3 regions of the Roseomonas sp. F4 genome follow, and region 3 is predicted to be linked to each of the others. Evidence: predicted binding sites of a transcription regulator. Region 3 holds the regulator's gene; each other region holds the start of a gene.

Region 1 (10,563 bases), on a different contig from region 3:
TGGCGCTGTTCGGATTGTTGGTGCGCGCCATGCCGCAGGTGCCGCGCAGGAACTTCGCCTTGGCGGGCGGGCTGAATTCGGCCGGAAGGTCCGGGTGTTCGGAACCGCCCGTGCCGGTGCCGGTCGGGTCGCCGCCCTGGGCCATGAAGCCCTCGATCACGCGATGGAAGGGCGTGTTGTCATAGAAGCCCGCGGCGGCCAGGGCCTTGATGCGCTCGACATGTTGCGGCGCGAGGTCCGGCAGCAATTCGATCGTCACCAATCCGCTGGGCAGGTCCAGCAGCAGGGTGTTCTCAGGCGGGATGGTGGCGCTCATCTCTCTCGGTCCTTCCGATGTCTTTGTTCAAGCTGATCAGCGCACATCGGCCGCGACGCGCATGGCGCGGATGCGGTCGGGCGGCTGGGGCACCATGCCGGAAGGCCCCTGCCCGCGCTTGATCTTGTCCACGGCCTCCATCCCCGCCACGACGCGGCCCCAGATGGTGTATTGCCCATCCAGGTTCGGCGCCGGTGCGAACATGATGAAGAACTGGCTGTTGGCGCTGTTCGGGTTGCTGGTGCGCGCCATGCCGCAGGTGCCGCGCAGGAAGCGCATGCGGCTCGCCGGGGTGAATTCCGCCGGCAGGTCCGGCAGGTCGGAACCGCCCGTGCCGGTGCCCGTCGGGTCGCCGCCCTGGGCCATGAAGCCCTCGATCACGCGATGGAAGGGCGTGTTGTCGTAGAAGTTGCGGCGCGCCAGCAGCTTGATGCGCTCGACATGGCGCGGCGCGGCGTCGGGCAGAAGCTGGATGGTCACGCGGCCATCCTTCAGCTCCACGAACAGGGTGTTCTCCGGGTCGGTCTGCGACTGGGCCTGTGCGGTCCGCAGGCCCAGGAAGGGCATGGCGAGACCCGCGCCCAACAGGCCGCGGCGGAGGATCGGCATTGCGGTCATTCAGCGGCTTCCTTGCGATTGCGCACGCGGGCCAGCGTGCGGTCCAGGGTGAGCTTCGGCACGAAGGAGGTCACATCCCCCCCGAGCGTCGCCACCTCCTTCACAAAGCGCGAAGAGATGAACTGGTTCGTCTCGCTGGCCATCAGGAACACGGTTTCAATATCCGGGGCCAGGCGGTGGTTCATGCCGGCCATCTGGAATTCATAGTCGAAGTCGGACACCGCCCGCAGGCCACGGATGATCATCCGCGCCTCGGACTGACGGGCGAAATCCACCAGAAGCCCCGTGAAGGGCACCACGACGATCTCCGACCCGACCTGGGCGGAAATAGTGTCGGTTTCCGCCTTCACCAGCTCCACCCGCTCATCCAGCGAGAACAGCGGCCCCTTGCCGGAATTGATGGCGACGCCGACCACCAGCCGGTCCACCAACCGCGCGGCGCGGGCGATGACATCGAGATGCCCATTGGTGACCGGGTCGAAAGTGCCCGGATAGATGCCGATGCGCAGCTCAGCCATCCGTATTCGTCTCCCCCGCCGTTCCACCTGTTGTCTCACCGGCTGCCTCGCCGGTCGCTTCGCTGGCCGCCTCCAGCTCCTCCACCACCGGGAAGCAGGAGGTCACACGCTCCGACTCGCCCAGCCGCAGCAGGGTGACGCCCATGGCGCCACGGCCGGTGACGCGGATCTGATCAGCCGGCAGGCGGATCAGCCGGCCGCCATCGGTCACCAGCATGACGCCATCGCCCTGCCGCACAGCGAAGGTCGCCACCACCTCGCGCCCCGTGCGGGGGCTGAGGTTGATATTGGTGATGCCCTGCCCGCCCCGGCCGGTGACGCGGTACTCATAGGCGCTGCTGCGCTTGCCGAAGCCGCGATCGGTGACCACCAGCAGGATCTGCTCCAGCTGCTCCAGCTCCGTCAGGCGTTCTGCGGCGACAGGCCCGGCATCAGCGCTGACGGGCTCCTCGCCCTCCTCGGCCGCGGGGGCCTCGGCCTCCGGCGCCACATCCTCGCCGGCAGCGCGGCGCTTCTGGGCGCTGTAGCGCAGATAGGTGGCGCGCTCATCCGGCGTCGCCTCCACATGCGTCAGCACCGCCAGCGAGATCACCTCATCCTTGTTGAGAAGCCGGATGCCGCGCACGCCGCTGGAATCGCGCCCGGCGAAGACGCGAAGCTGGTCGGATTCGGCCTGGAAGCGGATGCAGCGGCCGTTGCGGGTCGCCAGCATCACGTCATCACCCTCCCGGCAGGTGGCGACGCCGACCAGGCTGTCGCCCTCATCCAGCTTCATGGCGATCAGGCCGGTGGCGCGGACGTTCTTGAAGTCGGACAGCTTGTTGCGCCGGACATTGCCCTGCACCGTCGCGAAGACGAGGTGCAGGTTCTCCCACATCGCCTCGTCCTGCGGCAGCGGCAGCACCGCCGTCACCTTCTCGTCCTGCTGCAATTGCAGCACCTGACGCAGGCTTCGGCCACGGCCCGTCGCGCCGCCTTCAGGCAACTGCCAGATCTTCTCGCGGAAGGCGATGCCGCGCGAGGTGAAGAACAACACCCATTGATGGGTATGCGCGACAAAACTGCGGACGACGATGTCATCCTCCCGCGTCGCCGCGCCGGACCGGCCACGGCCACCCCGGTTCTGGCTGCGGAAGACATCGAGGCCGGTGCGCTTCACATAGCCGTCGCGCGTCAGCGTCACGACCATGATGCCGGGCTCGATCAGGCTTTCATCGTCCTGGTCGGCGAGGCCATCGACGATGTCGGTCATGCGCGGCACCGCGATCTGGGCGCGCACCGCGATCAACTCCTGCGCCATCAGCTCCATCCGCCGGGGGCGGGAGGAGAGGATGTCCAGCAGTTCGGTGATGGTGCCCGCCACATCCGCCAGCTCGGCGTTGATCTTCTCGCGCTCCAGCCCGGTCAGGCGGCTGAGCGTCAGCGCCAGGATGCCGCGCGCCTGTTCCTCGGTCAGGCGGACCGTATGGTCCTCGGTGATCGTGTTGCGCACGTCATCGACCAGCGCCAGCAGCGGCGCCACATCGGCCGCCGGCCAGTCGCGGGCCATCAGCTGCGCGCGAGCCGTCGCCGGATCGGGCGCGGCGCGGATCAGCTTGATGACCTCGTCGATATTGGCCACCGCGATGGCCAGGCCGATCAGCTGGTGGCCACGGTCGCGCGCCTTGTTCAGGCGGAAGCGCGACCGCCGCAGGATGACCTCCTCGCGGAAGCGCAGGAAGGCCATCAGCGCGTCGCGCAGACCCATCAGCCGCGGCCGGCCCTCATCCAGCGCCACGAAATTCACGCCGAAGGAAGTCTGCAGCTGGGTGAAGCGGTAGAGCTGGTTCAGCACCACCTCCGGCGTCGCATCCTTCTTCAGCTCGACGACGATGCGCAGCCCGTCGCGGTCCGATTCGTCGCGCAGGTCGGAGATGCCCTCCACCGCCTTGGCGCGCACCAGCTCCGCGATCTTCTCGATCAGCGTCGACTTGTTGACCTGGTACGGGATCTCCGTGACCACGATCATCGACCGCCCGCCACGCATCTCCTCGATTGTCGCACGGGCGCGCAGCGGGATGGAGCCGCGGCCGGTCTCGAAGGCGCTGCGGATGCCGGCGCGGCCGAGGATCAACCCGCCGGTCGGAAAGTCCGGTCCCGGGATGATCTTCATCAATTCATCGAGGCTGGTCGCGGGGTCCTCGATCAGCTTCAGCGCGGCGTCGATCACCTCGCCCGGATTATGGGTCGGGATATTGGTCGCCATGCCGACGGCGATGCCCTGCGCGCCGTTGACCAGCAGGTTCGGGAAGGCGGCCGGCAGGACCTTCGGCTCGCTTTCCGATTCGTCGTAGTTCGGCTGGAAATCGACCGTGTCCTCGTCGATCCCCTCCAGCAGGGCGGAGGCGGCGCGGGCCAGGCGGACTTCCGTGTAGCGCATCTGCGCCGGCGGATCGCCGTCCATCGAGCCGAAATTGCCCTGGCCGTCGATCAGCGGCACGCGCATGGAGAAGTACTGCGCCATTCGCACGGTCGCGTCATAGATCGAGGCGTCGCCATGCGGATGGTACTTACCCATCACGTCGCCGACCACGCGGGCCGACTTGCGATGCGGCTTGTCCGCCACATAGCCGGATTCGTGCATCGCATAGAGGATTCGCCGATGCACCGGCTTCAGCCCATCCCGCGCATCCGGCAGGGCGCGCGCGACGATGACCGACATGGCGTAGTCGAGGTAGGAGCGGCGCATCTCCTCCTCGAGGCCGATCGGTGCGATCTCGCTGGAGGGGGGCGTGGCGCCCGGCGGGGGTGGCGTGTCGCTCAACGCGGAATCCTCATGGGTGGCCGGGCGAAGCCGAGGCCGGCAGGGTGTGGATTAGGCAATTTGGCGCCCCGGCGGAAGGGTGCCCGGGGCGCGGAGGGGCTGAATCCGGCCGAATGCTTCGCGCCCGCCCGCCAATCGCCTACATTCCCGCCCTGGCGCGGCCGCGAGGGTTGGGCGGCGGATGCGGGATGGAGACGGCAGGCGATGACCCTACCCTATATCGACCTGCTGCTGAAGCAGATCGCCCGCGGTCATCCCGAGCTGGAGCGCAGTTTTGGCCGACATATCCATTGGGGCTACTGGCCCGACCCCGCCGCCGCCGACCCCAGCTCCGCCGCCGATTACGGCCAGGCGGCGGAACGGCTGAGCCTGGAGCTGATCACGCTGGCGGACATCGCCCCCGGCATGCGGGTGCTGGATGCCGGCTGCGGCTTTGGCGGCACCATGGCCTGCCTGGATGAACGGATCGGCGGGCTGGATCTTGTCGGGCTGAACATCGACCCGCGCCAATTGGCCCGCGCCGCCAGCCTGGCGCAGCCTGGCCCGGGCGGGCGGATGACTTTCGTGGCGGCGGATGCCTGCACCCTGCCCTTCTCCGATGCCAGCTTCGATCGGGTGATGGCGGTGGAGTGCATCTTCCACTTTCCCTCCCGCGCCGCCTTCCTGGCGGAGGTGCGGCGCGTGCTACGGCCCGGGGGCGTGCTGGTGCTGTCGGATTTCGTGCCGGCGCCGGCCTGGATGCCGGTGACGCGGCTGGCCCGCTCGCGCTGGTTCGACCGGGTGAACCTGTTTGGCACCTGCGACGTGACCTGTTCCGCGGCCGGCTACCGGCGGCTGGCGGCGGCGGCCGGCCTGCCGGTGACAACGCTGCGCGACATCACCCGCCACACCCTGCCGACCTATGCCTTTCTCGGCCACATGCTGAAGGCCAGCGGTCGCCGCGGCGTGGCGGAGCGCTGGGGCAAGGCGGGGCTGGCCATGCTGGATTTCGTCGGCCGGACAGGCCTGCTGCGCTACAGCCTGCTGCGCTTCGACCGGGTTTAGGAGGCTGGGAAGGCCCTGAGAAAGCCCTCTCCACCCGCAGGGTGGAGAGGGTTTGGGTAAGGGGGGTGCCGAACGGGAACGAGCCCGCGTCTTTTTTTGCGGCCCCAGCAGGTCTGTCAGGTCACGCCATCAGCCGTGAGCGTGCGCGTGGTCCTCGCCCAGGCCGAAGCCCGGATGTTCCCGCTTCCAGGCTTCCAGCAGGGGCCGGTCATCCTGGTCCCAGGGATGGAAATCCCGCCGGAAATAATCGTAATAGGCCCTGGCCGCGACGCCGCCGAAGATCACGCGCAGCGAGGTTCCGCCTCCCCCGCCCGCCCCTGCCGGGCCGGAGCCACGCCCTCGCATTGCCTTGATCCGCATCACCATCAGCCCAGCCAGAAGCCCACCTCCGCCGAAGAAAGTGACGATGCCCATCGCCGCACAGCGGTGCAGCCAGGCCCAGAAGCCCGATCCGAAGACGTGCTCATAGACGTCGAAGCAGACGGCCTTGTGCTCGATTTCCTCCGCAGCGTGCCAGAGCCACAGATTCGCGAAGTCTGGATCAACGCCGTCGCGGTACAGGGTGCGCTTGGTCAGCAGCCGTTCCGCCAGCATGGCGGTGAAATGTTCCATGGCACAGGTCATGGCGAGCTGCGTGGATCGCGGCAGCACCGCCTTGGTGACGCCGAGCAGGAAGCGCGCCAGCCGCTCAAGCTCCGCGCCGGGCACTTTCGCCTCCCGCAAGGCCTTGTTGGAACGGGCGTGTTCGCGGGAATGCATCGCTTCCTGATGGATGAAGCGATCCGCCGCATCGCGTAGCACCGGATCGGTGATGCGGTCGCGATAATGCGCCACGGAGCGGCAGAAGAAGGCCTCGCCCACGGGAAAAAGGAAGGAGATGGCGTTCAGGCCGGTCTCGTTCACCCGTGGAAGCTTGGTCCAGCCCCACGCGCGCTTCGAATCATAGGTCAGGCGCACACGGCGCTTGACGATCTCAATGACGGTTTCGCGCGGATTTTTTGGAGATTCGTTCACAGCCTGCCAACTGGCCCGAAAAACGTCCGCGACAAGATATAGACAAGGTCCGGGACGGGCGAACCTGTCGCCCGCCTCGATTCACGGCGGCGATCAGAACGGGATATCATCGTCCAGGTCGCTGGCGCCGCCCTTCGGCGGCGCGCTGCGACCGCCGCCGCCGGCACGCCCACCGCCGCTATTGTCCCAGCCACCGCCACCCGAGCGCGCCGGGGCCGAGGAACGGCCGCCGCCGCCGCCCGAATAGCCACCGCCGCCGCCACCACCGGAATAGCCGCCCGATTCGCCGCCCTCACCCGGGTCCGAACCGCCGCCGGCCCGGCCGCCGAGCAGCGCGATCTCGCCGCGGAACTGGCGCAGCACGATCTCGGTGGAATAGCGGTCCGCGCCCGCCTGGTCCTGCCACTTGCGGGTCTCAAGCTGACCCTCAACATATACTTCGGAGCCCTTCTTCAGGTACTTCTCCGCGATCTCGCCCAGCTTTTCATTGAAGATGGCCACCGAATGCCATTCGGTGCGTTCCTGCTGATTGCCTTCCCGGTCCTTGAAGCGCTCGGAGGTGGCCAGGCGCAGGTTCACCACGCGGCCGCCGTTCTGGAAGTTGCGCACTTCCGGGTCCCGGCCAAGCCGGCCGACCAGGATAACTTTGTTGACACCGGCCATCGCCGCAAAACCCCTCGATCTCAACTGTTGAGGGTAGCCTGAAGGCGCCAGTCCTGCCAGTCGCGGCAGCACTGCACCTGCCGCGCCTCGCAAAACCTCTTCCCGGACCACCTATATGGTGGCAGATTAACCAGAACACATTGTGAACGCCAGCCTACGTTCCGGGCGCGGCGCCCCTCGAAATCGGTGGACATTCATGACCGGTCATATCCGCGTCCGCGGCGCGCGGGAGCACAACCTCAAGAACATCGACATCGACATCCCGCGCGATACGCTGACCGTGGTCACCGGCCTGTCGGGGTCGGGCAAGTCCTCGCTCGCCTTCGACACGATCTATGCCGAGGGCCAGCGCCGCTATGTCGAATCGCTCTCGGCCTATGCGCGGCAGTTCCTGCAACTGATGCAGAAGCCGGATGTGGACAGCATCGAGGGGCTGTCGCCGGCGATTTCCATCGAGCAGAAGACCACCAGCCACAATCCCCGCTCCACCGTCGGCACGGTGACGGAAATCCACGACTATATGCGCCTGCTCTGGGCCCGCGTCGGCGTGCCCTATTCGCCGGCCACCGGCCTGCCAATCGAGGCCCAGACGGTCAGCCAGATGGTGGACCGCATCATGGCCATGCCGGAAGGCACCCGCCTGCTGCTGCTGGCGCCTGTCGCCAAGGGCAAGAAGGGCGAGTTCAAAAAGGACTTTCTGGAATTCCAGCGGCGTGGCTTCGAGCGGGTGAAGGTCAACGGCACGCTGTACCAGATCGCCGAGGCGCCGAACCTCAACAAGAAGCTGAAGCACGATATCGAAGTGGTGGTGGACCGCATCGTGGTCCGCGAAGGCATCGAAAGCCGCCTCGCCGACAGCCTGGAGACAGCGCTGGGCCTCGCCGATGGCGTGGCCTATGCCGAGCCCGCAGATGGCGGCGAGCGGACCGTGTTTTCCCAGAAGTTCGCCTGCCCGGTCAGCGGCTTCACCATCGAGGAGATCGAGCCGCGGCTGTTCTCCTTCAACTCGCCTCAGGGCGCCTGCCCGACCTGCGATGGCCTCGGCACCCAGAACTTCTTCGACCCGCAGCTTGTGGTCCCGGATGACCGCAAGGCGCTGAAGGATGGCGCGGTGCAGCCCTGGGCCGGGGCGCAGTCGCCCTATTACGACCAGACGCTGGAAAGCTTGGCGCGGCACTACAAGGTGCCGATGACCACGCAATGGGGCGACCTGACCAAGGCCTTCCAGCACGTGCTGATGCATGGCACGGGCAGCGAGGTCGTCACGCTGAAATACAAGGACGGGCTGCGCGCCTATGAGGTGAAAAAGCCCTTCGAGGGCGTCATCCCCAACCTCGAACGCCGCTACCGCGAGACCGACAATGCCTGGGTGCGGGAGGATCTTTCCCGCTACCAGGCCTCTCGCCCCTGCCCCGTCTGCAGCGGCCATCGCCTGAAGCCGGAGGCGCTGTCGGTGCGTATCGCCGGCGAGCATATCGGCATGGTCAACGACCTTTCGATCATCAAGGCGCGGCGCTGGTTCGCCGGGGTGATGGAGACGCTGACGCCGCAGCGGCAGGAAATCGCGCGGCGCATCCTGCGGGAGATCGAGGAGCGCTTGCAGTTCCTGGTCGATGTGGGCCTCGACTACCTCAGCCTCGGTCGCTCCTCCGCCACGCTCTCGGGCGGCGAATCGCAGCGCATCCGGCTGGCGTCGCAGATCGGCAGCGGGCTGACGGGCGTGCTCTATGTGCTGGACGAGCCCAGCATCGGCCTGCATCAGCGCGACAACGAGCGTCTGTTGAAAACGCTGCGCCGGCTGCGCGACATCGGCAACACCGTGCTGGTCGTCGAGCATGACGAGGATGCGATCCGCAGCGCCGACCATCTGATCGATATCGGCCCCGCCGCCGGTAAGGGCGGCGGCCGCATCATCGCCCAGGGCACGCCGGCGGAGGTGGAGGCCGATCCGAACAGCGTCACCGGCCAGTACCTCTCCGGCAAGCGTCGCATACCGATGCCGGAGACGCGGCGCCCAACCGATCCGAAGCGCATGGTTCGCGTGGTGGGCGCGCGCGGCAACAACCTGAAGGACGTCACGGCGGAAATCCCGCTCGGCACCTTCTGCTGCATCGCCGGCGTCTCGGGCGGCGGCAAGTCCACGCTGATCATCGAAACGCTGTTCAAGGCGGCCTCGCGCCGGCTGATGGGCAGCGGCGAGGTGCCTGCGCCGCATGAGCGGATCGAAGGCCTCGAACATCTCGACAAGATCATCGACATCGACCAGTCGCCGATCGGCCGCACGCCGCGCTCCAACCCCGCCACCTATACAGGCCTGTTCGCGCCGATCCGTGACTGGTTCTCGGAGCTTCCCGAATCCCGCGCGCGCGGCTACGCGCCCGGCCGCTTCAGCTTCAACGTCAAGGGCGGCCGCTGCGAGGCCTGCCAGGGCGATGGCGTGCTGAAGATCGAGATGCACTTCCTGCCCGACGTCTACGTCACCTGCGATACCTGCAAAGGGAAGCGGTACAATCGCGAGACGCTGGAGGTGAAGTTCCGCGGCAAGTCGATCGCCGACGTGCTGGATATGACGGTGGATGAGGGCGCGGAGTTCTTCTCCGCCGTGCCCGCCATTCGCGACAAGCTCGTGGTTTTACGAGACGTCGGGCTTGGCTACATCCATCTCGGGCAGCAGGCGACCACCCTGTCGGGTGGCGAGGCACAACGCATCAAACTGTCCAAGGAGCTGTCGCGCCGTGCCACCGGCCGCACGCTCTACATCCTCGACGAGCCGACCACAGGCCTGCATTTCGAGGACGTCCGCAAACTGCTGGAAGTGCTGCATGCGCTGGTCGCCCAGGGCAATACGGTCGTCGTGATCGAGCACAATCTGGAGGTCATCAAGACCGCCGACTGGGTGTTGGACCTCGGCCCGGAGGGTGGCGAGGGCGGCGGGCGGATCGTCGCCAAGGGCACGCCGGAACAGGTGGCCGCGGAGAAGGAAAGCCACACCGGCCGCTTCCTCGCCCCCATCCTGGCGCGAGAGGAAGCGCCGGCCGCGCCCGTGGTGGTGAAGAAGCGCAAGCGGGCGTGAGCCCCCTCACCATCGCTTGAAACCCCGGTCCCCCGCCACGCCTCGGCCGCATTCCGGTTCTTGTCTGGTCCCTGTCGCAAGACCCGGAGGTTCCGTCATGACCATCACCCGCCGCCCCCTGTTCCTCGCTTTGCCCGCGTTGCTGCTCGCCACCACCGGCAAGGCGCAGACCCGTGTGGACGAGCTGCGCGGCCGCCTGACCGAGGACACCGCCGAGAGCTTTGGGCGCTTCGTCTCCGACCATCTGGACCAGGTCATTTCTCTCCGCCTCGCCGTCGCCCCACCGTCGCGCCAGGACGGGCTGACGGTGGAGGAGGAGGACGGCAAGCTGCGCCTGAACATCAGCGCGCCAGAGCGGATGCAGGTGACCTTCTTCGGCGGCCAGGCTCGGCAGCCGCAAGGTTTCGCGGTGGATTCCGTCTATCGAGTCCGCAATGACGGCATGCAGATGGGCATCCTGATCTACGGGCTGGACCCGCTGCCGGAGGCGGAGGCGCGGCAGGCCCGGCAGGCG
Region 2 (10,563 bases), on a different contig from region 3:
GCGGCGGCGCTCGGTGGGGTCGGGGTAGAGGCGGGCGGTTTCCTGGTCGATCTGGCGTTGCAGGTTGCGAGTGAAGGTGGAGATCCAGACCGGCGCGCCGTTGCGTTCCGCCCAGAGGCTGGCGGGGGCGACATAGCCGAGCGTCTTGCCCGTGCCGGTGCCCGCTTCCGCCAGCACCAGATGCGGCGCGCCTGGCACGTCCCGCGCCTGGAAGGCGCTGGCGGCGGCGGAGGCGTAGTCGGCCTGCTGCGGCCGCTGTTCCGAACCTTCGCCGAGGATGTCGGCCAGGCGCTGGCGGGCCTCGGTGGCGGAGACGGGGTGCTGGCTGGGGGGCGGGGGCGGGGCCGCTTCCTCCCAATCCGGCAGGCGGCGCCAGACCTTCAGCGGGTCCGGGGAGGGTCGCGCCTGGGCCTGGCCGAGGGCGGCGAGAATCGAATCCGCCCAGGGCCAACCTGTTTCCTGCCGCAGCTTGGCGGCGAGCGCGGCTGCGTCGCGGTTCATCGGGCTGTGGCGGCCGGCGGCGAGGTGGCGCAGCAGATCGGTGGCGAGTTCCGGCAGCAGGGCCGCCAGTGCTTCCTCATCCTCCGGCGGCGTGCGGTCGAGCGCCAGGGCCAGGCCGCGCGGGGTGGGGGCGGCGGGCCGGGCCGGCTGGCAGAAGGCGAAAAGCTCCAGCAGGTCGCAGGCGGGGAAGGGGTTCAGGCCCAGGCGGCGGGCGGCGGCGGGGGCATGCACGACCATGGGCGGCGGCATGTCGCGCAGCCGGCGGCCGATTTCGATGGCCGGGCCGGAGAAGAGTTCGCCATCGGGGGTCAGCAGCGTGCCACGGCCGAAGCCGGCGATCAGCGCGGGGCTGTCCGGCAGCAGCAGTCGGGGTTGCGTGAATGCCGCGGCGGCCGGGCGAGGCGAAGTCATGCCGCCAATGTGGCGGCAGCGCGGGAGGGAACAAAGAGGGAAAAGCGCGGCGGCATGCGAATTCCCATTATGGCGGCGCGCGGGGGGAAAGAGCCCTCTCCCCCTGACAGTGGGAGAGGATTGGGTGAGGGGGGCTTGCCGGTTGTTCCGTCGATTACAGAAAAGGCGAAGGACCCCTCGGCGTCGTCAAAGCCATACTCGGAAGACCCCCTCACCCCTTCCCTCTCCCCCCGTTGGGGGGAGAGGGAGGCGCTGAATTTCTAAGGGGCAGATCAGGTCAGCCGAACGGCTGCCCTCAGGCCGGCACCCGAAGTGTCGGCACGCGCTCCGCGATCTGCACCGCGTTCAGCGCCGCGCCCTTCAGCAGCTGGTCGCCGCAGAGGAAGAAATCGAGGCCGCGATCGCCAAACACCGGGTTGGCGCGGATGCGGCCGGCCTCGACATCGTCCTGGCCGGTGGCGGTCAGCGGCATCGGGTAGAGCAGGGCGGCCGGGTCATCCAGCACCTTCACGCCGGCGGCCTTGCGTAGCACGGCGCGGGCGGCCTCGGCGGTGACGGGGCGCTCGGTCTCGATCGTCACGCTCTCCCCATGCACGCGCATGGTCGGGATGCGGACGGCGGTGCAGGAGATCAGAAGATCGGGCAGGCCCATGATCTTCCGGGATTCCCAGGCGACCTTCATCTCCTCCCGCGTATAGGCGTTCGGCTGGAAGCTATCGATGTGCGGGATCACGTTGAAGGCCAGCGGATGGGCGAAGACCTCGTTCTGGGCCTTCTCGCCATCGACCAGCACGCGCCGCGTCTCCCGCTCCAGCTCCACCATGCCCTCCGCCCCGGCGCCGGAGGCGGCCTGGTAGGTGGAGACGATGACGCGCTTGATGCCGAATTCGGCGTGCAGCGGGGCGAGCGCCACCACCAGGATGGCGGTGGTGCAGTTCGGGTTGGCGATCAGCTTGGCATCGCCGATGGCCGCCGCATTCACCTCCGGCACCACCAGCGGAATGCCTTCCTCCAGCCGGAAGGCGGAGGAATTGTCCACCACGGTGACACCGGCGGCGACCAGGCCGGGCGCGTGCTTCTTCGCGAAATCGCCGGAGACGGCGAGCAGGGCCAGGTCCAGGTCGCGCGCGGCCTCCTGGCTGAATTCCTCGATCACCGTGTCGCCGAAGGGCGTGGGCATAATCGTGCCGGCACTGCGACCCGAGGCGAAGAGGCGGAGTTTCGTCACCGGGAAGCGACGCCGCCCGAGGACCTCCACCAGCTCCCGCCCCACCGCTCCGGTGGCGCCGATCACACCCACACGCATCGCACGCTGCTCCTGTTGCAAGAATGGTCGGCTCGCATAGCGCAAAGCGCCGGGCGGGCCAATCATCCTTCTGCGCAACGCTGCCCGGTGATGCCATCAGGCCATCAGCGACACCCGCTCATCCGTCAGGGTGTAGTAGGCGCCGACGACACGCACCTTGCCCGCATGGACCGCCGCGGCGATGGCCGGGCTGTCATCGGTCAGGCGGGCGACGTTGCGGCGGATATTGCCGCGCACGGCGCCATCCGTCGCATCGCCCCCGGCCCGCAGCGCGGCCAGGGCCGGCGGCAGGATCGGCAGCAGCATGTCCCGCAGGTGGCGCGGCAGGGTCAGCTCGTTCTGCGCCATGGCCACGGCGGCGGAGGCGGCGCCACAGCTCTGGTGGCCCAGCACCACGATCAGCGGCACGCCGAGATTGCCGATGGCGTATTCCAGGCTGCCGATGGCGCCGGTATCGGCGATATTGCCCGCGTTGCGCACCACGAACAGCTCGCCCAGCCCGGCATGGAACAGCAGTTCCGGGGAGGCGCGGCTGTCGGCGCAGCCGAGGATGGCGGCGAAGGGGGCCTGGCCGGTGGCGAGCCTGGCGCGGCGCTCCGGGTCCGGCGCGGCGGGGGTCACCGCGCCGCTCAGGAAGCGCTCATTGCCCTGCATCAGGGCCTGCAATGCCTGGTCGGGGGTCATGCTGGTATGGGCCATGGCCGAGCTATCCGCCCGCGCCGGGCCGGCAACGGCCATGCAGCCAAGGGCGGCGGCGCCCCAGAGCAGGCGGCGACGCCCGAGGCCTCGGGGCGCATCGGCACAGCAGGAGCAGGCCATCATCGGAAGCTTCCTTGTTTCATCTGCAAATCAATAGACCAGGAGGCTTCATGTCAGCAGAAAATTGCTAAAATATCGCTATGCGCGGTCGTCAGGCGGCTCCGAGGCGCCGCGGAACCCGGCCGCGTGGGCCGCACCGTCTTCGGCCATGGCCTCGCCTGGATCGCCGCCCCCTTCTATAAGGCGCAGCAGTCCCAGCTTGAGGTGCAAGCCCGCCATGTCCGCCGATCTCACCACCGCCAAGGCCTGGCCCTTCGAGGAGGCGCGCAAGGTCGCCGATCGGGTCAAGTCCAGCGGCAAAACGGCGGCGCTGTTCGAAACCGGCTACGGCCCCTCCGGCCTGCCGCATATCGGCACCTTCGGGGAGGTGGCGCGCACCACCTGGGTGCGCCGCGCCTTCGAAAGGCTGACCGGCATGCCCGCCAAGCTGATCGCCTTCAGCGACGACATGGACGGGCTGCGCAAGGTGCCGGACAATGTTCCTAACCGGGAGATGTTGTCGGGATATCTCGGCCGGCCGGTGACGGCGGTGCCGGATCCCTTCGGCACGCATGAAAGCTTCGGGCATCACAACAACGCCCGGCTGCGCGCCTTCCTCGACCGTTTCGGGTTTGACTACGAATTCGCCTCATCCTCCGACTATTATCGTTCGGGGCGATTCGATGCGGCGCTGCTGCGCATGGCGGAACGGCATGAGGAGGTGCGGGCGGTGATCCTGCCAACCCTCGGCCCGGAACGCCGCGCCACCTATTCCCCCTTCCTGCCGATCCACCCGAAGACCGGCGTGGTGATGCAGGTGCCGATGGAGGAGGTGCTGCCGGCGGAGGACCTGCTGGTCTGGGTCGATCCCGAGACCGGCGAACGCCACGGCACGCGCATCACCGGCGGCCATTGCAAGGCCCAGTGGAAGGCCGACTGGGCGCTGCGCTGGTATGCGCTCGGCGTGGATTACGAGATGTCAGGCAAGGACCTGATCGACAGCGTCAGGCTCTCGGGCGCCATCTGCAAGGTGCTTGGCGGCCAGCCGCCGATCGGCTTCACCTATGAGCTGTTCCTCGATGAGGAAGGCGGCAAGATCAGCAAGTCGAAGGGCAATGGCCTGACCATCGACGAGTGGCTGCACTATGCGCCGCCCGAATCCCTGGCGCAGTTCATGTACAACCAGCCCGGCCGCGCCAAGCGGCTGCATTTCGACGTCATTCCGCGCGCCGTCGACGAATATGTGCAGAACCTCGACCGGCTGCGGACGGCGCCTGGCCCGGACAATCCGGCCTGGCACATCCTGGGCGGGCCGACCAACGACCCGGGCACGCCGGTGTCCTTCACCATGCTGATGAACCTCGCCAGCGTGATCAACGCCGATGCGCCCGAGATGCTCTGGGGCTTTCTGCGCCGCTACGCGCCGGAGGCGAGCGGGGAGACGCATCCGCTGCTGGCGCGGCTGGTCGAACACGCGGTGGCCTATTACCGGGACCGCGTCGCCCCCAACAAGCAGCACCGCCCCGCGACGGAGGCCGAGCGCCCGGCCTTTGAGGCGCTGGCCGCGATGCTGCGGGCGCGGCAGCCGGAGCTCGACCTGCTGCCGCCGGACGAACAGGCCCGCGCCATCCAGGATGTGGTCTATGACGCCGGTCGGCGGGAGCCTTTCATCGAGATGACCAAGGATGGCCGCCCCGGCGTGTCGCGGGCCTGGTTCAACGCGCTGTACCAGGTGTTGCTCGGCCAGCCGGAGGGGCCGCGCTTCGGCGGCTTCGTCGCGCTCTACGGCATCGCCGGCACCATCGGGCTGATCGAGACGGCGTTGGCCCGCCCCGCTGCGGCCAGCGACGCCCCCCTTGGAGACGCCGCCGCGTGAAGAAGCTGGGCGGGCTGCTGCGCCGGCATGGCGTGGCGGGCTTCGGCGTCCTGCTGCTGATCGCGGCCATCTGGGTTGTGCAGAAGGAATTCCGCAGCCTCTCGATGGCGGATATCCGCAGTTCGCTGGCCGCCATCCATCCCGCCACGCTGTGGATCGCGGCCGGCTGGACGCTGCTCGCCTATGCGGTGCTGACCATCTACGACCGGCTCGGCAGCGTCTATGCCGGCTATCCGGTCAGCTATGCCCGCACCTCCCTGGCCAGTTTCTGCGCCTATACCCTGGCGCATAATCTGGGCTTCGCGGCGGTGTCTGGCGCCGCGGTGCGCTACCGCTTCTACGCGGCCTGGGGGCTGCCGCCGCTGGCCATCGCCAAGGTCGTGGCCTTCACCAGCCTGACCTTCGGCCTGGGTGGCTTCGCGCTCGGTGGCCTGGTGCTGCTGGTGGAGCCGGAGGTGGTGCCCGGCCTCGGCGAACACGTGCCGCATTGGGCGATGAACCTGCTCGGCCTGGCGATGTGGGGGCTGGTGATCGCCTATGTGACGCTGTCGCGCATCCGCAGCCATGTGACGATCTTCAAGCACCGCATCGATCTGCCCGGTTTCCGCATGGCGGTGGCCCAGACCACCCTGGCCAGCGTCGATGTCGCGGTCACCGCGATGATCTTCTACGTGCTGCTGCCGGAGGCGGAGGGTCTGACCTTCCTGCGCTTCCTCGGCATCTATGTGGCCGCCTATACCGCCGGCATCGCCGCCAGCCTGCCCGGCGGCATCGGCGTTTTCGATGGCGCCATCCTGATCGGCCTGGCGCCCTGGCTGACGCCGGCGCAGGTGGTGGGGGCGCTGCTGCTGTTCCGCCTGTACTACTACATCGTGCCGCTGTTCCTGGCCGGCATCCTGTTCGCGGGCTTCGAGATCGCGCAGCGCCGCCATGCCCTGGTGCGCTTCGCCGCGGAGCAGCGCGTGGCCGATGCACTGGAAGTGCCGGCGATCGCGGGCCTGGTGAGCATCGGCGGCGCGCTGCTGATCTTCGTCGGCGCGCTGCCGGCGCGAGGCACGGCGGTGGCGGAATGGGCGGGGTATGAGGCCGCGGTCGCCTCGCATTTCGCCGCCTCCCTGATCGGCTCGCTGCTTCTGGTGATGGGCTATGGGCTGCTGCGGCGGCTGACCCTGGCCTGGGGCGCGGGCATCGTCCTGCTGATCATCGGCGCGTTGATATGCTGGCTGCGCGCGGATGGCTGGTGGCTCTGGGGCGCTTTCCTGCTGGTGGCCGGCTTGCTGGCGGCGATGCGCAGCGCCTTCTACCGCAGCGCCCGGCTGATGCGCGAACCGTTGGCGGGTGCCTCGCTGCTGCCGCTGGTGGTGGTGGGGCTTTGCGCGCTGATGCTGGCGCTGGTCAGCTATGGCGGCAAGGTCGCGACGGAAAGCTGGTGGGAGGTGGTGATCTCGCCCCTTGCGCCGGACAGCCTGCGCTTCTCGGTCGGGCTTGCGGCGGTGCTGCTGCTGGTCGCCGTGGTGCGGCTGCTGCGACCGGCCCGTCTGGTGCCGGAGGCCTGGAGTCCGGAGATCCGGGCGCGGCTGCTCGCCTTGGGGGCGGAGGCGCCGGAACTGGCCGATGGCGCGGTGTTCGGGGAAAGCGGGCGTGCCGGCTTCGGCTTCGTCAAGCGCAACGGCATCTGGCTCGGCCTGGGCGATCCGGCGGGGGAGGAGCGCGACCGCGTCTCCGCCATCTGGCGCTTCCGGGACATGTGCGAACGCGCTGGCGTGGATGCGGCCTTCTGGCGCGTCGGGCCCGGGCTGCTGCGGGTCTATGGCGATATCGGGCTGACCGCCTTCCCGGTGGGCGCGCCGCTGCCGGATGATGGGCCGCGCTACCTGGTCTGCCGGGCCGAGAAGGATCTGGAGTTGCTGGCACCACTGCTGCCACCGCGGTAGCCGGGGAGAAGGGAGATATGAGCCTCAGCAGCATCCGCAATCTGGACCACACGGTGCTGCTGTGCCGCCGGATGGCGGAGATGCGGGCCTTCTATCGGGACGTGATGGGATTTCCGATCGAGGAGGACCGCCCCAACTGGGTCAGCTTCCGGCTTGGCGCCACGCTGCTGTCGCTGCGGCCGCGCGGGACATGGAGCGTCTGTGACGACGGTCTGGCGCTGGCGGGGTCGGCTTCGGTGCAACTGGCCTTCCGCGTGCCGCCCCCCGCGATCGAGACTTGTCACGCGGAGCTCGTCGCCAAGGGCGTGCCCATTCTGCGGGGGCCAACCGACCTGCCATCCTGGCGCCACCGCACCCTGTTCTTCCGCGACCCGGAGGACAACATCATCGAGATCTACGCGGAATATTGAGGCTCGCGCGGAGTCCGGCAGTCATACCAGACAAGGTTGACCTGCGGTCGGCGAAGCCGACCGAGGCCGCGAATGCGGCCCGCCGTGAGTGCGGCGAAGCCAAGCGGCCGAAGGCCGCGCCCGTCACGCATTTGGCGTGCCTGCGGCACGACTGAGGGTCTGAAAAGCAAACCAACGGTCGATGAAATCGAGCGTTGGTTCTACTGCGACGCCCAGACGATCCGGTGCATCCAGGCCAGCTCGGCCAGGTCAAAACTGTAATTCGGATGCGCCGGGTTCAAGCTGGCGAGTTCCACCCGCCGCGCCGATTGGCGCAGCAACTGCTTGGCCATCACCTCGCCCTGCCGGGTTCGCACCACCACCCGGTCGCCGCGCCGCACCGGCGCGCCGGGGGAGACGATGACGACATCGCCGTCGCGGAACACCGGCTCCATGCTCTCCCCGCTGATCTCCAGCGCATAGGCGTTGGGGTCCGGCACGTCGGGGATGGAGATCTCGTCCCAGCCGCCGCCGACCGGATAGCCGCCATCATCGAAGAAGCCATCGCTGCCCGCCTGGGCCAGGCCGATCAGCGGAATGCGGCGGGAGATGGTTGCGCGGCCGCCACCGCGTGACAGTGCCGGGGCGCCGGTGACAAGGGAGGCGAAGGCCTCGAACCCCGTGCCGGTGGCGCTCAGAACCTTGGCGACGCTTTCGGTGGAGGGCCAGCGGGCGCGGCCATCGGCGCCGGTGCGCTTGGAGGGGTTGAAGGCGGTGGCATCCAGCCCCGCGCGACGGGCGAGGCCGGAGGCCGAGAGGCCATGTTCCGCAGCGAGGGCATCTATGGCCCGCCAGATGTCCTCGTGCCGCATGGCCAAGGTTCCTCAAGGGATAAGGTCTGAACCGAACCGTTATGCGCGCCGGATGAGGCGCGCCCTGGGTTGCACATCCTAGGTTTCGAGTCGGAAAGCAATAGGAATATCTCCTTGCAACCATCAACGGAACGAGATACGCAGCAGATGTTCCTATTTTGTTCTAGGCAAAATGCCCCTTCGGAGGAGCTTCGATCCATGTCCATCGCCCCCCGCCACACGCCCATCCTGGCCAGCCTGGATCGCGCGCAACCCTTCGCCTCCGCCGAGGATGCCTGGTTCTGGACCATGGCGGCGCTGACCGCGCGGCGCGATGGCGCCCGCATCGGCGCCGGCCGTGGCCTGGTGGTGCGGCCCTGCGAGCCGGATGACGTGGTGAAATGCCTCGACCGGCTGTATCGCCAGCGTCGAATCGACCTGGCCCATGCCCGCATCCTGCGCATCTGGGGCGAGCGCCACGAATCGCCGAGCCCGCGTATCCCGCAGGAAGCCGGTGACCTGCGCCTGTGGCGGGAAGCGATGGAGCGGCTGGACTTTCCGTTGCGCGCCAAGGGAATCGTCGCCGGGCCGATGCGCGGCATGGTGCCGGCGGAGGTGATCGCATTCCCCGGGCGCCTGGCATGACCGCGGCCCGCCAGGCCGCGCATCGCCGCGTGGCGGAGGCGGCGGGCCAGCAGGTCTGGATCGCCTTTGGTGGGGTGGCGGACCAGCCCTGGCTGCGCCTGCTGCGCCCCGGCTTCCGCCACTGCTTCGCCGCCCTGGCGGATGAGGTCGGCTGGACGGTGATCGAGCCTTTGACCGGGCGGCTGGTGGTGGCGCGGCTGCCGGTCGCCGCCGGCTTCGACCTGCCCGGCTTCTATCGTCGTGCAGGGCTTCGGGTGCTCGGGCCATTCTTGCCCGCCCTGCCGGAAGCACGCCGGCTGCCGACGCTGCGGCCGTTGAGCTGCGTGGGGCTGTGCCAGGCTCTGCTGGGCCCGCAGGCCCCTTCGGCCTGGACGCCGTTCCAACTTTTCCGCGCCCTAGGCGGACGGGAAAAGGAAAATAATCAGATTCGATAGGAAAATATATTGACTACGGCGATGCGCCGATCTATCAAACCCACGCCACGGGGCGAGCTGCGCCCTCGGCATCCTCCTCTCCCAGTCCCCCAACTTCGACCCGTCCGGCCCCCCGCCGGGCGGGTCTTTTTTTGGCCGCCTGGGTGAGGCCCAACCCCGAGCTGAAGGAAGCGCGCATGGGTGGCCTGTTCAAGGCGCCGCAGCCGGTCGTCTCCGCCGAGGACACCAACCTCGCCACCCAGTCGGCCGCGGAAAAAACCGCCGCCACCGAGGCTGCCGCGGAGGACGCGACACAGCAGGCCCGGCAGCGAGCGTTGGAACGTGCCCGCCGCGGCCTGGCCGGCACCATCGCCACCTCCGCCCGCGGGGTGCTGGACCCGGCGCCGGCCTTTGCCGCGCGCAAGAACCTGCTGGGCGAATGAGGATGATGATGACCCCCGAACAGATCCTCGCCCGCCATGCCCGCGCCGTGCAGCTCCGCCGGCCGTTGGAAGGTGGCTGGCAGGATTGCTACGACCACGCTTTGCCAGGCGCGCTGGCCGCGCCGCTGTTCGATGCGACGGCGGCCGATGCGGCGGAACAGCTTGCCGCCTCCCTGCTCGCCGAGCTGGCGCCGCCCTGGTCGCGTTGGTTCAACCTGGCGCCCGCCCGGCACATGGAGACCGGGCCGGAAGCCCAGGCGGTGGCGCAGCGGCTGGAGGTGGCGGCGGCGACGCTGCAAGGCCATCTCGACCGGTCCAATTTCGGGCTGGAGCTGCACCAGGCCTTTCTCGAACTGGTGGTGACCGGCACAGCCGTGCTGCTGGTGGAGGAGGCACCGCCCGGCGAGATTTCGGCGCTGCGCTTCACCGCGGTGCCGTTGCGCGAGACAGTGCTGGAGGAAGGCCCCTCCGGCCGGCTGGAAACCGTGTTCCGCGCGCTGCGCCTGACGCCGGCGGAAATCCTGGCCCGCTGGCCGGCGGCGCGGCTCGCTTTGCCGAAGCAGCAGAAGGAGGAGGAATCGGCGCCGCTTCGCCTGGTGGAAGCGGTGTGGCCGGACGCCCTTGCGGGCCATCGCTACGCGGTGGTGCTGGATGGCGGGGAGGGCGCGCCGGAACTGCTGGCCGAGGGGCAGTTCCGGGAAAATCCCTTCATCGCCTTCCGCTGGCTGAAGGTGCCGGGCGAGACCTATGGCCGCGGTCCCGTCGCCAAGGCCCTGCCGGATATCCGCACCGCCAACAAGGTGGTGGAGCTGATCCTGAAGAACGCCTCCATCGCCGCCACCGGCATCTGGCAGGCGGAGGATGACGGCGTGCTGAACCCGGCGACGATCCGCCTGGTGCCGGGCGCCATCATCCCGAAGGCGCAGGGCTCGGCGGGGCTGACCCCGTTGGCGGCGCCGGGCAATTTCGATGTCTCCCAGATCATTCTTCAGGATT
Region 3 (10,563 bases):
CGCAGGGCTTCATGGGCATCGAGATCCGCGCCGTGCGCGCCCCGGCGCTGCGGCCCTTCGAGGAGGTGGAGGCCGATGTCCGCCTCGCCTGGACCAACGACGCCCGGCGCCGGGCGCAGGAGGAACGGGCGGCCAGCCTGCTCGCGGCCGTGCGCGGCGGCCAGACTCTGGAGGCGGCAGCCACCGCCGCCGGCCTGACCAGCACCCGCATGGGTCCCTTCGGCCGCCAACCGGAACCGGGCGCGCCGGGCCTGACCGTGCCGCGCGAATTGCTGCCGGTGCTATTCGGCATCGCGGTAAATGAGCCGACGATGGCGCCGACCGCCGCCGGCTTTGCCGTAGCCCAGCTTCTGGAGATCGTCTCGACCGATCCGGCCTCCGATCAGGCCGCGCTCGACGCGGCCCGCCGCACCACGCAGCAGCAGATGGCCGATGACTTGAACGCCGCCTATGTCGCGGCGCTGCGCGAACGGGCCGCGCCGCAGATCAGCCCGACCCTGCTGCAACAGGTGGTTCCATGAGCGCCATGTCCAGCTTTGCCAATTTCGCCGCGGGCCTCGCAGCCGGCCAGGGCCAGGTGGTGTTCCGCGAGCGGGTGGCGGATCTGGACACGCCGGTCGGCGCCTATCTCCGCCTGGTGCAGGGGCGCCACAACGCCTTCCTGCTGGAATCGGTGGAAGGCGGCGCCGCGCGCGGCCGCTTTTCGGCGCTGGGCATGGAGCCCGACCTGGTCTGGCGCTGCCGCGATGGCCGCGCGGAGATCAACCGCCACGCACTCTCCGCCCCGCATGCCTTCGAGGCCGATCCGGCACCACCGCTGGACAGCCTGAGGACCCTGGTGCAGGCGACGCGGATGCCGATGCCGGCTGGCCTGCCTTCCATTGCCGCGGGGCTGTTCGGCTATCTCGGCTACGACATGGTCCGGCACATGGAACGCCTGCCGGATACGAATCCGGATGTGCTTGGCATTCCGGAGGCGGTGATGATCCGCCCCACGCTGGTCGCCGTCTTCGACCATGTGCGGGATACGCTGACCCTGGTGACGCCGGTCTGGCCCGAAGCCGGCCAGGACCCGAAAGCGGCCTGGGACCTGGCACAGGCGCGGCTGGATGAGGCCGAGGCGGCGCTGGATCGCCCCCTGCCCCGTCCGGCGCCCCCCGCCAGCCTGCCGGTACCACCGGCGCCGACCTCCAACTTCACCAAGGAGGCCTACAAGGCCGCCGTGCTGAAGGCGAAGGACTACATCGCGGCCGGCGACGTGTTCCAGGTGGTGCCCGCCCAGCGCTTCACCGCGCCCTTCGGCCTGCCGCCCTTTTCGCTGTATCGCGCGCTGCGCCGCCTCAACCCGGCGCCCTATTTGTTCTTCCTCGACCTGAACGGCTTGTCGCTGGTCGGCGCCTCGCCCGAAATCCTGGTCAGCGTGAAGCATGGCGAGGTCAAACTGCGGCCGCTCGCCGGCACCCGGCCCCGGGGCGCGACCCCCGAGGAGGACAAGCGTCTGGAGGCCGAGCTGCTGGCCGACCCGAAGGAGCTCGCCGAGCACCTGATGCTGATCGACCTCGGCCGCAACGATGTCGGCCGCGTGGCGGAGATCGGCAGCGTCCGCGTTACCCAGAAATTCCAGGTCGAGCGCTATTCCCAGGTCATGCACATCATGTCCGAAGTGGTGGGCCGCCTGCGCCCCGGGCTGGATGCGCTGGATGCCCTGACCGCGGGCTTCCCCGCCGGCACGCTCTCGGGCGCGCCCAAAGTGCGGGCGATGCAGATCATCGAGGAATTGGAGCCTTCCCGCCGTGGCGCCTATGCCGGCGGCGTCGGGTATTTTGGCGCCGATGGCGACATGGACATCTGCATCGCGCTGCGGACGGCCTTGGTGAAGGACGGACTGATGCATGTGCAGGCCGGCGCCGGCGTGGTGGCGGATAGCGATCCGGAGGCGGAGTACCAGGAGACGCACCAGAAGGCGCGCGCCCTGTTCCGGGCGGCAGAGGAAGCGGTGCGCTTCGCCGCGCAGCGGCGGTAGCCCGGCACAGGCCGGGCCACCCCTCACCTCAGCGCTTGCTCTCCCGCACCGCCGCCCGCTTGCGCGTATCCGGCTGCAGCTTCGTCCCCAGCCCCGGCCCCTGCATCGGGTAGCAGAACCCCGTCTCCACCCGAGGCAGCACCGTCACCAGGTCGCGGTACCAGGTGGCGAGCGTGGCTCGCACCACCTCCTGGAAAATCGCCGTCGAGGCGTGCAGGGCGAAGTGCAGGCTGGCGACCAGGGTGACCGGGCCGGTGCAGTCATGCGGCGCCACCGGCCGCGCCCAGCTTTCCGCCAGCGCCGCGATTTTTCGGGCCTCGGTCAGGCCGCCGCACCAGGTCAGGTCGACCATCACAACATCCGTGGCACCGGCCACCAGCAGGTCGCGGAAGGCGACCTTGCCGCCCAGGGTTTCGCTGGCGCAGATCGGCATGCCGGGCACCGCGCGCCGCAACTCCACCAGGGCCGCCGTGTCGTCCATCTTGCAGATCGGATCCTCCACCCAGAAGGGCTGGATCGGCGCCAGGGCCTGGCAGATGCGGGTGGCCGCGGGCAGGGAGAAGATGGAGTGCAGCTCCGCCATCACCTCCATCTTGTCGCCCACGGCTTTTCTTATCTTCTCAAAGGGTTCCATGCCCTTCTTCAGATCGTCCAGGTTCATGAGCTGGCCGCCGGAGGCCGGTGCGTAGACGTCGAAGGGCCAGATCTTCATGGCCGTGAACCCTTCCTCCATCAGCGAATGCGCCAGTTCATCGGCGCGCTGCATGAAGGCGACCTGGTCGTCATAGGGGCCGACGGCATTCTCCCCGGCGCGCACGTCGCGGCGGTCCTTGGCGCTGTTGTAGTCGTAGCCGGCGCAGGTGTTGTAGGCGCGGATGCGGTCGCGGCTCAGCCCGCCAAGCGCCTCATGAACCGGCACGCCCAGCCGCTGCCCCATCAGGTCCCAGAGCGCGATATCCACCGCCGAGGCCGCCCGCATTTCGGCGGAGGAGGCGCCGAAGCCGACATAGGGCGTCATCAGATGCCGGTGGATGCGCTCGATGTTTCGCGAATCCTGGCCGAGCAGATAGGGCGCGACCAGTTCGTGGATCTGGCCCTCCACCGCCGCCCCCCCGCGAAAGCTCTCGCCGAGGCCGGTCAGGCCCTCCGCCGTCTCGATCTCGACCCACAGGATATTGGCGCGTTCGGGCACCCGGAGGGTGCGGACGCAGGTGATGGTGGAGGGTGTCATTCGGCGCGGATTCCCTGGCGGCGGACCACATCGGCCCAGCGGGCGACCTCCGCCCGCACATGCGTGCCCATCGCTTCCGGCGTGCCGCCCAGCGGCGCCACGGCCAGCTCCGCCATGCGGGAGCGGACGCGGGGGTCGGAGAGGGCCTGGTTGAAGGCGGCGTTCAGCGCCGCGATCGCGGCAGGTGGCGTGCGCGCGGGGGCCATGAAGCCGAACCAGCTATCGATCGCCATGCCCTGCACGCCCTGTTCGGCGAAGGTCGGCACATCCGGCAATTCCGGCAGCCGCTGGTCGCTGACCGCCGCCAGGCCGCGCACCGATCCGGCGCGGATATGCGGCAGGATGGAGGGCAGGTTGTCGAAGAACACGTCGATCCGCCCGCCGATCAGGTCCGTGATGGCGGGGCCGGAACCGCGATAGGGCACGTGAACCATCTCGATCCCCGTCACCGCCCGCAGCAGCTCCGGCCCCAGATGGTTGGAGGCGCCGACGCCGGAGGAGCCGAAGCTGATGCCGCCGCGCTGGCTGCGGGCCAGCGCCAGGAACTCCGCGACATTCTGGGCCGGCAGGTCGCGTCGCACCGCCATCACGTTGCGCACCGCGCCGGTCAGGATGACGGGGGCAAAATCCCGCAGCACGTCATAGCCGGCATTGGCATAGAGCGCTGGATTGGCGCCGCAGGGGCCGAAGGCGCATTGCAGCAGCAGCGTGCCATCCGTCGGGCCGCGCGCCACCTCCACCGTGCCGATATTGCCGCCGGCGCCCGCCTTGTTCTCCACGACGGCGCCGCGCGGCAGATGGGCGGAGGCCGCCTCGGCGAGGACGCGGGCGACGATGTCGCTGGTTCCACCGGGCGCGAAGGGCACCAGAATGCGCACGGGTCGGTCCGGCAGATCGGCCGCCATGACCGGCAGCGCCACCAGACTGGCGACCGCCAAGGCCGGCAAAAGCCGGCGCAGCATTCCCTGGATATGCATTGTTTCCACCCATTCCGACTCTTCTTGGGCCGAAGGTTAGGCCCGGCGGCGAGACCAGCGGAACCCCGTCAGGCGGTGGCGAGGCGGGCACGGCTTGATTCCCAGGCGTTCCGGGACAAAAGTCACCAGATCATGATCCTCCTGATCGACAACTACGACAGTTTTACCTTCAATCTCTACCACTTCCTGGGTGACCTTGGAGCGGTGGTTGAGGTTCGGCGCAATGATTCCCTCTCGGTGGAGGCGGCGCTCGCCTTGCAGCCGGAGGCCATCGTGCTGTCGCCGGGGCCCTGCACGCCGAACGAGGCGGGCATCTGCCTCGACCTCATCGCTGCGGCGGCCGAACAGCGGCTGCCGCTAATGGGCGTGTGTCTCGGTCACCAGGCCATCGGCCAGGCCTTTGGCGCGCGGGTGGTGCGGGCGCCGGAGCCGGTGCATGGCAAGGTCTGGGATGTGACCCATGGCGGCACCGATGTCTTTGCGGGTGTTCCCTCCCCCTTCCGCGCCACACGCTACCATTCCCTGGTGGTCGAGCACCTTCCCGACACGCTGATCCCGACCGCTCGTACAGCGGACGGCCTGGTCATGGGCCTCGCCCATCGCGACCTGCCCATCTGGGGCGTCCAGTTCCACCCCGAAAGCATCGCCAGCGACCACGGCCACGACATCCTCCGCAACTTCCTCGCCCTATCGACCCGCCGAAACACCTTCCCCACCACGACCGCGGCAGCATGAAAAAAATCCTAGCGAGGCTGGCGGCGGGGGAGCGGCTGGCGGAGAGCGAGGCGGAGGCCGCCTTTGGCCTCATCATGGCCGGCGAGGCGACACCGGCGCAGATCGCCGGCATGCTGATGGCGATGCGCGTGCGCGGGGAGACGGTGGCGGAGATGACCGGCGCCGTGCGGGCCATGCGCGCGCGGATGATCGCGGTAGAGGCGCCGCCTGGGGCCATGGATATCGTCGGCACCGGCGGGGATGCGGCCGGCACGCTGAACATCTCGACCGCCGCCGCGCTGGTCGTGGCCGGCTGTGGGGTGAAGGTCGCCAAGCATGGCAACCGGGCGCTGTCCTCCCGATCGGGGGCCGCCGATGCGCTCTCGGCCCTGGGCATCCCGGTGATGGAAACGCCGCTGGAGGCGCTGCCGAGGGTGCTTGCGGAGGCCGGCATGGTCTTCCTGATGGCTCCCCGCCACCACGCGGCGCTGCGCCATGCCGCCGGGCCGCGCATGGAGCTTGGCACGCGGACCATCTTCAACCTGCTGGGCCCGCTGGCCAATCCGGCGCGGGTGACACGGCAGATGACCGGCGCCTTCGCCCCCGAATGGCTGCGCCCGATGGCCGAAACCCTGGCCCGGCTCGGCACCGAACGGGCCTGGCTGGTGCATGGCATGGGGCTCGATGAGCTTACGCTTGCTGGCCCCTCCCAGGTGGTGGAACTGCGCGACGGGCGGATCCATGAGTTTCAGGTGACGCCGGAGGAGGCGGGGCTGCTCCGCGCGCCGGAATCGGCCATCCGTGGCGGCGACCCGGCGGAGAATGCCGCGGCGCTGCTGGCCTTGCTGGAAGGCGCGCCGGGCGCCTATCGCGATTGCGTGCTGCTGAATGCGGCCGCGGCCCTTGTCGTGGCGGGCCGGGTGGACGACATCCGCGCCGGCGTGCCCATCGCCGCCCAGGCCATCGACAGTGGCGCGGCGCTGACCGTGCTGAACCGCCTGCGCGCCGCCGCGGCGCCTCCCCCCGTATCCGAGTCATCGCCCGCATGAACGTCTCCGCCCCCGTCATTTCCGACACGCTGGCCCGCATCCTGGCCGATAAATATGAGGAGGTGCGCCAGCGGTCGGAGGCCATGCCGCTCTCCGAGGTCGAGAGCCAGGCCCGCCATGCCGCCCCGCCCCGCGATTTCACCGGGGCGCTCTGCGCCGCGGTGGCGGATGGGCGGGTCGGGCTGATCGCGGAAATCAAGCGCGCCTCCCCCTCCGGCGGGCTGATCCGCGAGCCCTTTGAGCCGGCCGAGCTGGCGCGGGCCTATGAGGCAGCGGGGGCCGCCTGCCTGTCCGTACTGACGGACGCGCCGTGGTTCCAGGGTGACCTGGGCCACATGGTGCAGGCGCGGGCCGCCTGTTCCCTGCCGGTGCTGCGTAAGGACTTCATGGTGCATCCCTGGCAGGTCTTCGAGGCCCGGGCGATGGGCGCGGATGCCATCCTGCTGATCCTGGCGGCGCTGAGCGACGAGCAGGCGCATGAGCTGGAGGATGTGGCCCGGTCGCTGGATATGGCGGTTCTGGCGGAGGTGCATGACCAGCGGGAGCTGGATCGCGCCCTGGCGCTGGAGACGCGGCTGATCGGTGTGAACAACCGCAATCTCAAGACCTTGGTGACTGATCTTTCCACCTCGGACGAGCTGATTCCGCAGATCCCTGCCGACCGGATCCCGGTGGGTGAAAGCGGCATCCGAACGCCGGAGGATGTGCGCCGCATGTGCCGCGCCGGCGCGCGCTGCCTGCTGGTGGGCGAGCATCTGCTGCGCCAGCAGGATGTGACGGCGGCGGCGCGCCAACTCATCAACGCCATCTGATGAACGGACCCCGCCTGACGCATTTCGATGCCGCCGGTGCGGCGGCCATGGTGGATGTCTCGGATAAGGAGGCCACCCACCGGATCGCCGTGGCACGTGGGCGGGTGGTGATGGCGCCGGAAACGCTGGCGCTCATCCGCCAGGGCACGGTGGGCAAGGGCGACGTGCTGGGCATCGCGCGCATCGCCGGCATCATGGCGGCGAAGCGCACCAGCGACCTTATCCCGCTCTGCCACCCCCTCGCCTTGAGCAAGGTGACTGTGGATCTGACCATCGCCGAGCCGGATGCGGTGGAGATCGAGGCGCTCGCCAAGGTCACTGGCCAGACTGGAGTGGAGATGGAGGCGCTGACGGCAGTGACTGTGGCGGCGCTGACCATCTACGACATGTGCAAGGCCGCTGACCGCGGCATGCGCATCGAGGATGTGCGCTTGGTGCATAAATCTGGCGGTAAATCGGGCGTTTACGAGGCGATCTGATGATCCCGCTGGAAGATGCACGCACCCGCATCCTGGAAGCCCTGCGCCCCACCGCGGCGGAAACGGTGGCGCTGGCGGAGGGCTGGAACCGCGTATTGGCGCAGCCCGTGCTGGCGCGGCTGACCCAGCCACCGGCCGATGTCTCGGCGATGGACGGCTATGCGGTGCGCGCGGCCGATGCCGGCCTCGGGGCGAAGCTCCGGCTGATTGGAGCCGCCCCGGCCGGGCACCCCTTCGGCCAGCAGGTCGGGCCGGGCGAGGCGGTGCGCATCTTCACGGGCGGCTTCGTGCCGGAGGGCGCCGACGGCATCCTGCTGCAGGAGGATGCGACCGAAGCCGAGGGGAGGGTCGAGGTGCGGGAGGCGGTGCAGCCGAACCGATGGATCCGCCGCCGTGGCCTGGACTTCGCCGAGGGGGAGACGCTGCTGCCGGCCGGGCGGCGGCTTTCCGCCCGCGACATCGGCCTGGCGGCGGCCGCCAACCATCCGTGGCTTTCGGTCCATCGCCGGCCGCGCATCGGCATCCTGGCCACCGGCGACGAGATCGCCCTGCCCGGCGAGCCGATTCCGCCCGGCGGTATCGTCAGTTCCAACGCCCACGCCTTGGCAGCCCTGGTGCGGGCCGGCGGCGGTGATCCGCTGGTGCTGCCGATCGTGGCGGATGACCGGGACGCCATCGCGGCTGCCGCCGCGGCGGCGCGAGGCTGCGACCTGCTGGTGACCACGGGCGGCGCCAGCGTGGGCGAGCATGACCTGATCCAGGCGGCGCTTGGCCAGGACGGATTCAGCCTCGATTTCTGGAAGATCGCCATGCGGCCAGGCAAGCCGCTGATCTGGGGCAGGCTGGGCGCGACGCCGGTGCTGGGGCTGCCGGGCAATCCGGTTTCCGCGCTGGTCTGTGGCGTTCAGTTCCTGCTGCCGGCGCTGGCGGTGCTTTCCGGCCTTCCGGCGGCGGCGCCATCAACCATCCTGGTGCGCGCGGGCGCGGCGCTGCCGGCCAATGACCGCCGATTCGACCATCTGCGGGCCACATTGCGCATCGATTCGGCCGGCCACACCGTCGCCACCCCCTTCCCGCAGCAGGATAGTTCGATGCTCGCCAATCTGGCGCGGGCGGAGGCGCTGATTCTCAGGCCAGCCCTGGCCCCGGCGCTGCCGGAGGGGGCGGAAGTGCCGGCCATTCCGCTCGGCCAATTCGGAATCTGACAACCGTTTCTGTTCCGAATTTCGCCCGGATGGACGGAAAACGTTTGACGCCCCGCCGGGAACCTACATAGAACATCCACACCGGTTGCTTGTTTGTTCGGGGTCCATTGGCCCCAAGGCCGGTGCTGGAGAAAGCCAATGCTCACGCGCAAACAGCACGAATTGCTGATGTTCATCGATAAGCACCTGCGCGCGACCGGCTTCTCCCCTTCCTTCGAGGAGATGAAGGAGGCCCTGCGGCTGAAGTCGAAATCCGGAATCCATCGGCTGATCACGGCGCTGGAGGAACGCGGCTTCTTGAAGCGCCGGGCGCATCGGGCCCGGGCGCTGGAAGTGGTGCGTCTGCCGGAGAATGTGGCACCTCGCCGCGCGGCGGAGGCAGCCCCGCCCCCCGCACCGCCGGCCTTCACACCCAATGTGATCCGCGGCCATTTCGCGCCAGGCCTGGCCGGGGTGCAGAAGGCGGCGAATGAAGCTGGCGCGGTGTCCCTGCCGCTCTATGGCCGTATCGCCGCCGGCATGCCGATCGAGGCAACGCGCGACACGGCGATGATCGATGTGCCTGCCGGGCTGCTGGCAGGCGGCGAGCATTATGCGTTGGAGGTGTCGGGCGATTCGATGATGGAGGCCGGTATCCTCGACGGCGACACGGTCATCATCCGGCGCGGCGACACCGCGGATAATGGCGCCATCGTGGTGGCGCTCGTCGATGATCAGGAGGTCACGCTGAAGCGTCTGCGCCGGCGGGGCAATTCGGTGGCGCTGGAACCGGCGAACCGCGCCTATGAAACCCGAATCTTTGGCCCCGACCGGGTGCGGGTGCAGGGCCGGCTGGTGGGGCTGCTGCGCCGCTACTGAAGGCTCAGTAGGGGTCCCAGTCCTGGCTGCGGGCCACGCGCCACTGCGTCAGCCGCTGCCACATGGCATGAGCCGTGACGCCCGCCGCGATACCGGCACAGAGCATGATGGCCGTGGTCATCCTGTTGTTCCTCCTTCCGGACGCTTGTCCTTGAACGCATTCTGGACGCGGAAGGTTCAAGGAAGATTAATGCGTCACGGAATCGCGAGGCGCCATGGGCAGGACCTCCGGCCGCCCCGGCATGGGCTCCGGCGGCACCCAGGGTCGGTCACCTCGCCAGCCGCGATCGTGGCGGAGGGTCACCGGCGTGCCGAGCCAGGCGGCCTGGGCGCCGTGTCGCCACATGGCGAAGCGGTCCAGCGTCAGCCCGCAGCGCGGCGCGACGGGGGCCAGCGCCACCACCAGCGCCACCTGGGCGCAGTTCTCACCCGGACTCAGCGGTGGGCTGCGCTGCCCGCGCGGCAAGGCCGGTGACCGCAGCAGGAGGGCCTCCGGCCCATCCGGGCGGGGCCTGAAGCGGCAGGCGTCTGGCGTACAGATGATCGCGCCATCCGCCACCTCCCCGGTCTGCGGCAGGTCCAGCGCCGTCACCGCCCCCATGGCGCGCAGCATGTTGTCGCGCGTAAAGGCACTGGCGCCAGGCAGGCGATGCAGATGGACACCCTGCCCCGTCCGCAGCGCCACCAGCCGCGCATCGCCCGAGATCAGCAGGTCCGGCGGTGGGCTCATCTGCCCGGCGGCCAGTCCGGCCAGGATCACGGGCAGGGCCAGGAGCCGCGGCAGGCCGCGCCAGAGGCACAGCCAGCAGAAGCCGAATCCGGCCAGTGCGAGGCCCCAGCCGGGCAGCGGCGGCAAGGCCGGCGCTGCGCCGGGCCAGGCGGCCACCACCCGCGCCACCAGCAGGATCGCCTCAACCCCCAGGCCCATGAGCCGCAGCGGCCATTCCGCCAGGCCGAGCGGCAGGGCCAGCACGGCGATCAGCGCCGCCGGCATCACCAGCAGGGAGGTCAGCGGCACAGCCACAGCATTGGCGACAACGCCGAACAATTGCAGCCGTCCGAAATAATGCAGCCCGATCGGCGCCGTGGCGGCCCCCGCCAGCACCGAGGTCAGCACCAGCCCCAGCCCGAATAGCAATGGCCGTCGCCACCAGCGCGGCTTGGCCCGAAAGCGCGCAAGCCAGGGCCGCAGCGCGTCGTGCCCCGCGATCAGCG

What was found. Region 3 encodes LexA, which represses DNA repair genes until DNA is damaged. Its sites were predicted from a motif close to TGTTCTANNTANGTTC; they were not measured.
Region 1: uvrA (excinuclease ABC subunit UvrA) is a predicted target of LexA. The motif match lies at 7,110-7,125, and genes of this name have one in related genera.
Region 2: ACVFYP_RS02805 (S24 family peptidase) is a predicted target of LexA. The motif match lies at 8,236-8,251, and genes of this name have one in related genera.

The regions. Positions count from the first base shown of each region.
Region 1 covers NZ_JBSSHK010000001.1:1,087,589-1,098,151, reverse strand. Annotated here, with positions in the region: gene ACVFYP_RS05335 (peptidylprolyl isomerase) at 1-316, opposite strand, end outside; gene ACVFYP_RS05330 (peptidylprolyl isomerase) at 353-925, opposite strand; gene coaD (pantetheine-phosphate adenylyltransferase) at 931-1,452, opposite strand; gene gyrA (DNA gyrase subunit A) at 1,445-4,180, opposite strand; gene ACVFYP_RS05315 (class I SAM-dependent methyltransferase) at 4,460-5,299, shown strand; gene ACVFYP_RS05310 (metal-dependent hydrolase) at 5,429-6,313, opposite strand; gene ssb (single-stranded DNA-binding protein) at 6,407-6,976, opposite strand; gene uvrA (excinuclease ABC subunit UvrA) at 7,173-10,049, shown strand; gene ACVFYP_RS05295 (hypothetical protein) at 10,147-10,563, shown strand, end outside.
Region 2 covers NZ_JBSSHK010000001.1:588,173-598,735, forward strand. Annotated here, with positions in the region: gene ACVFYP_RS02775 (ATP-dependent DNA helicase) at 1-912, opposite strand, end outside; gene ACVFYP_RS02780 (aspartate-semialdehyde dehydrogenase) at 1,208-2,218, opposite strand; gene ACVFYP_RS02785 (carbonic anhydrase) at 2,315-3,040, opposite strand; gene ACVFYP_RS02790 (lysine--tRNA ligase) at 3,255-4,892, shown strand; gene ACVFYP_RS02795 (lysylphosphatidylglycerol synthase domain-containing protein) at 4,889-6,826, shown strand; gene ACVFYP_RS02800 (VOC family protein) at 6,844-7,236, shown strand; gene ACVFYP_RS02805 (S24 family peptidase) at 7,437-8,087, opposite strand; gene ACVFYP_RS02810 (hypothetical protein) at 8,286-8,711, shown strand; gene ACVFYP_RS02815 (hypothetical protein) at 8,708-9,145, shown strand; gene ACVFYP_RS02820 (hypothetical protein) at 9,289-9,567, shown strand; gene ACVFYP_RS02825 (portal protein) at 9,576-10,563, shown strand, end outside.
Region 3 covers NZ_JBSSHK010000004.1:102,887-113,449, reverse strand. Annotated here, with positions in the region: gene ACVFYP_RS16940 (peptidylprolyl isomerase) at 1-521, shown strand, start outside; gene trpE (anthranilate synthase component I) at 518-2,023, shown strand; gene ACVFYP_RS16930 (mandelate racemase/muconate lactonizing enzyme family protein) at 2,052-3,254, opposite strand; gene ACVFYP_RS16925 (Bug family tripartite tricarboxylate transporter substrate binding protein) at 3,251-4,231, opposite strand; gene ACVFYP_RS16920 (anthranilate synthase component II) at 4,364-4,966, shown strand; gene trpD (anthranilate phosphoribosyltransferase) at 4,963-5,994, shown strand; gene trpC (indole-3-glycerol phosphate synthase TrpC) at 5,991-6,806, shown strand; gene moaC (cyclic pyranopterin monophosphate synthase MoaC) at 6,806-7,285, shown strand; gene ACVFYP_RS16900 (molybdopterin molybdotransferase MoeA) at 7,285-8,490, shown strand; gene lexA (transcriptional repressor LexA) at 8,629-9,348, shown strand; gene ACVFYP_RS16890 (ComEC/Rec2 family competence protein) at 9,536-10,563, opposite strand, start outside.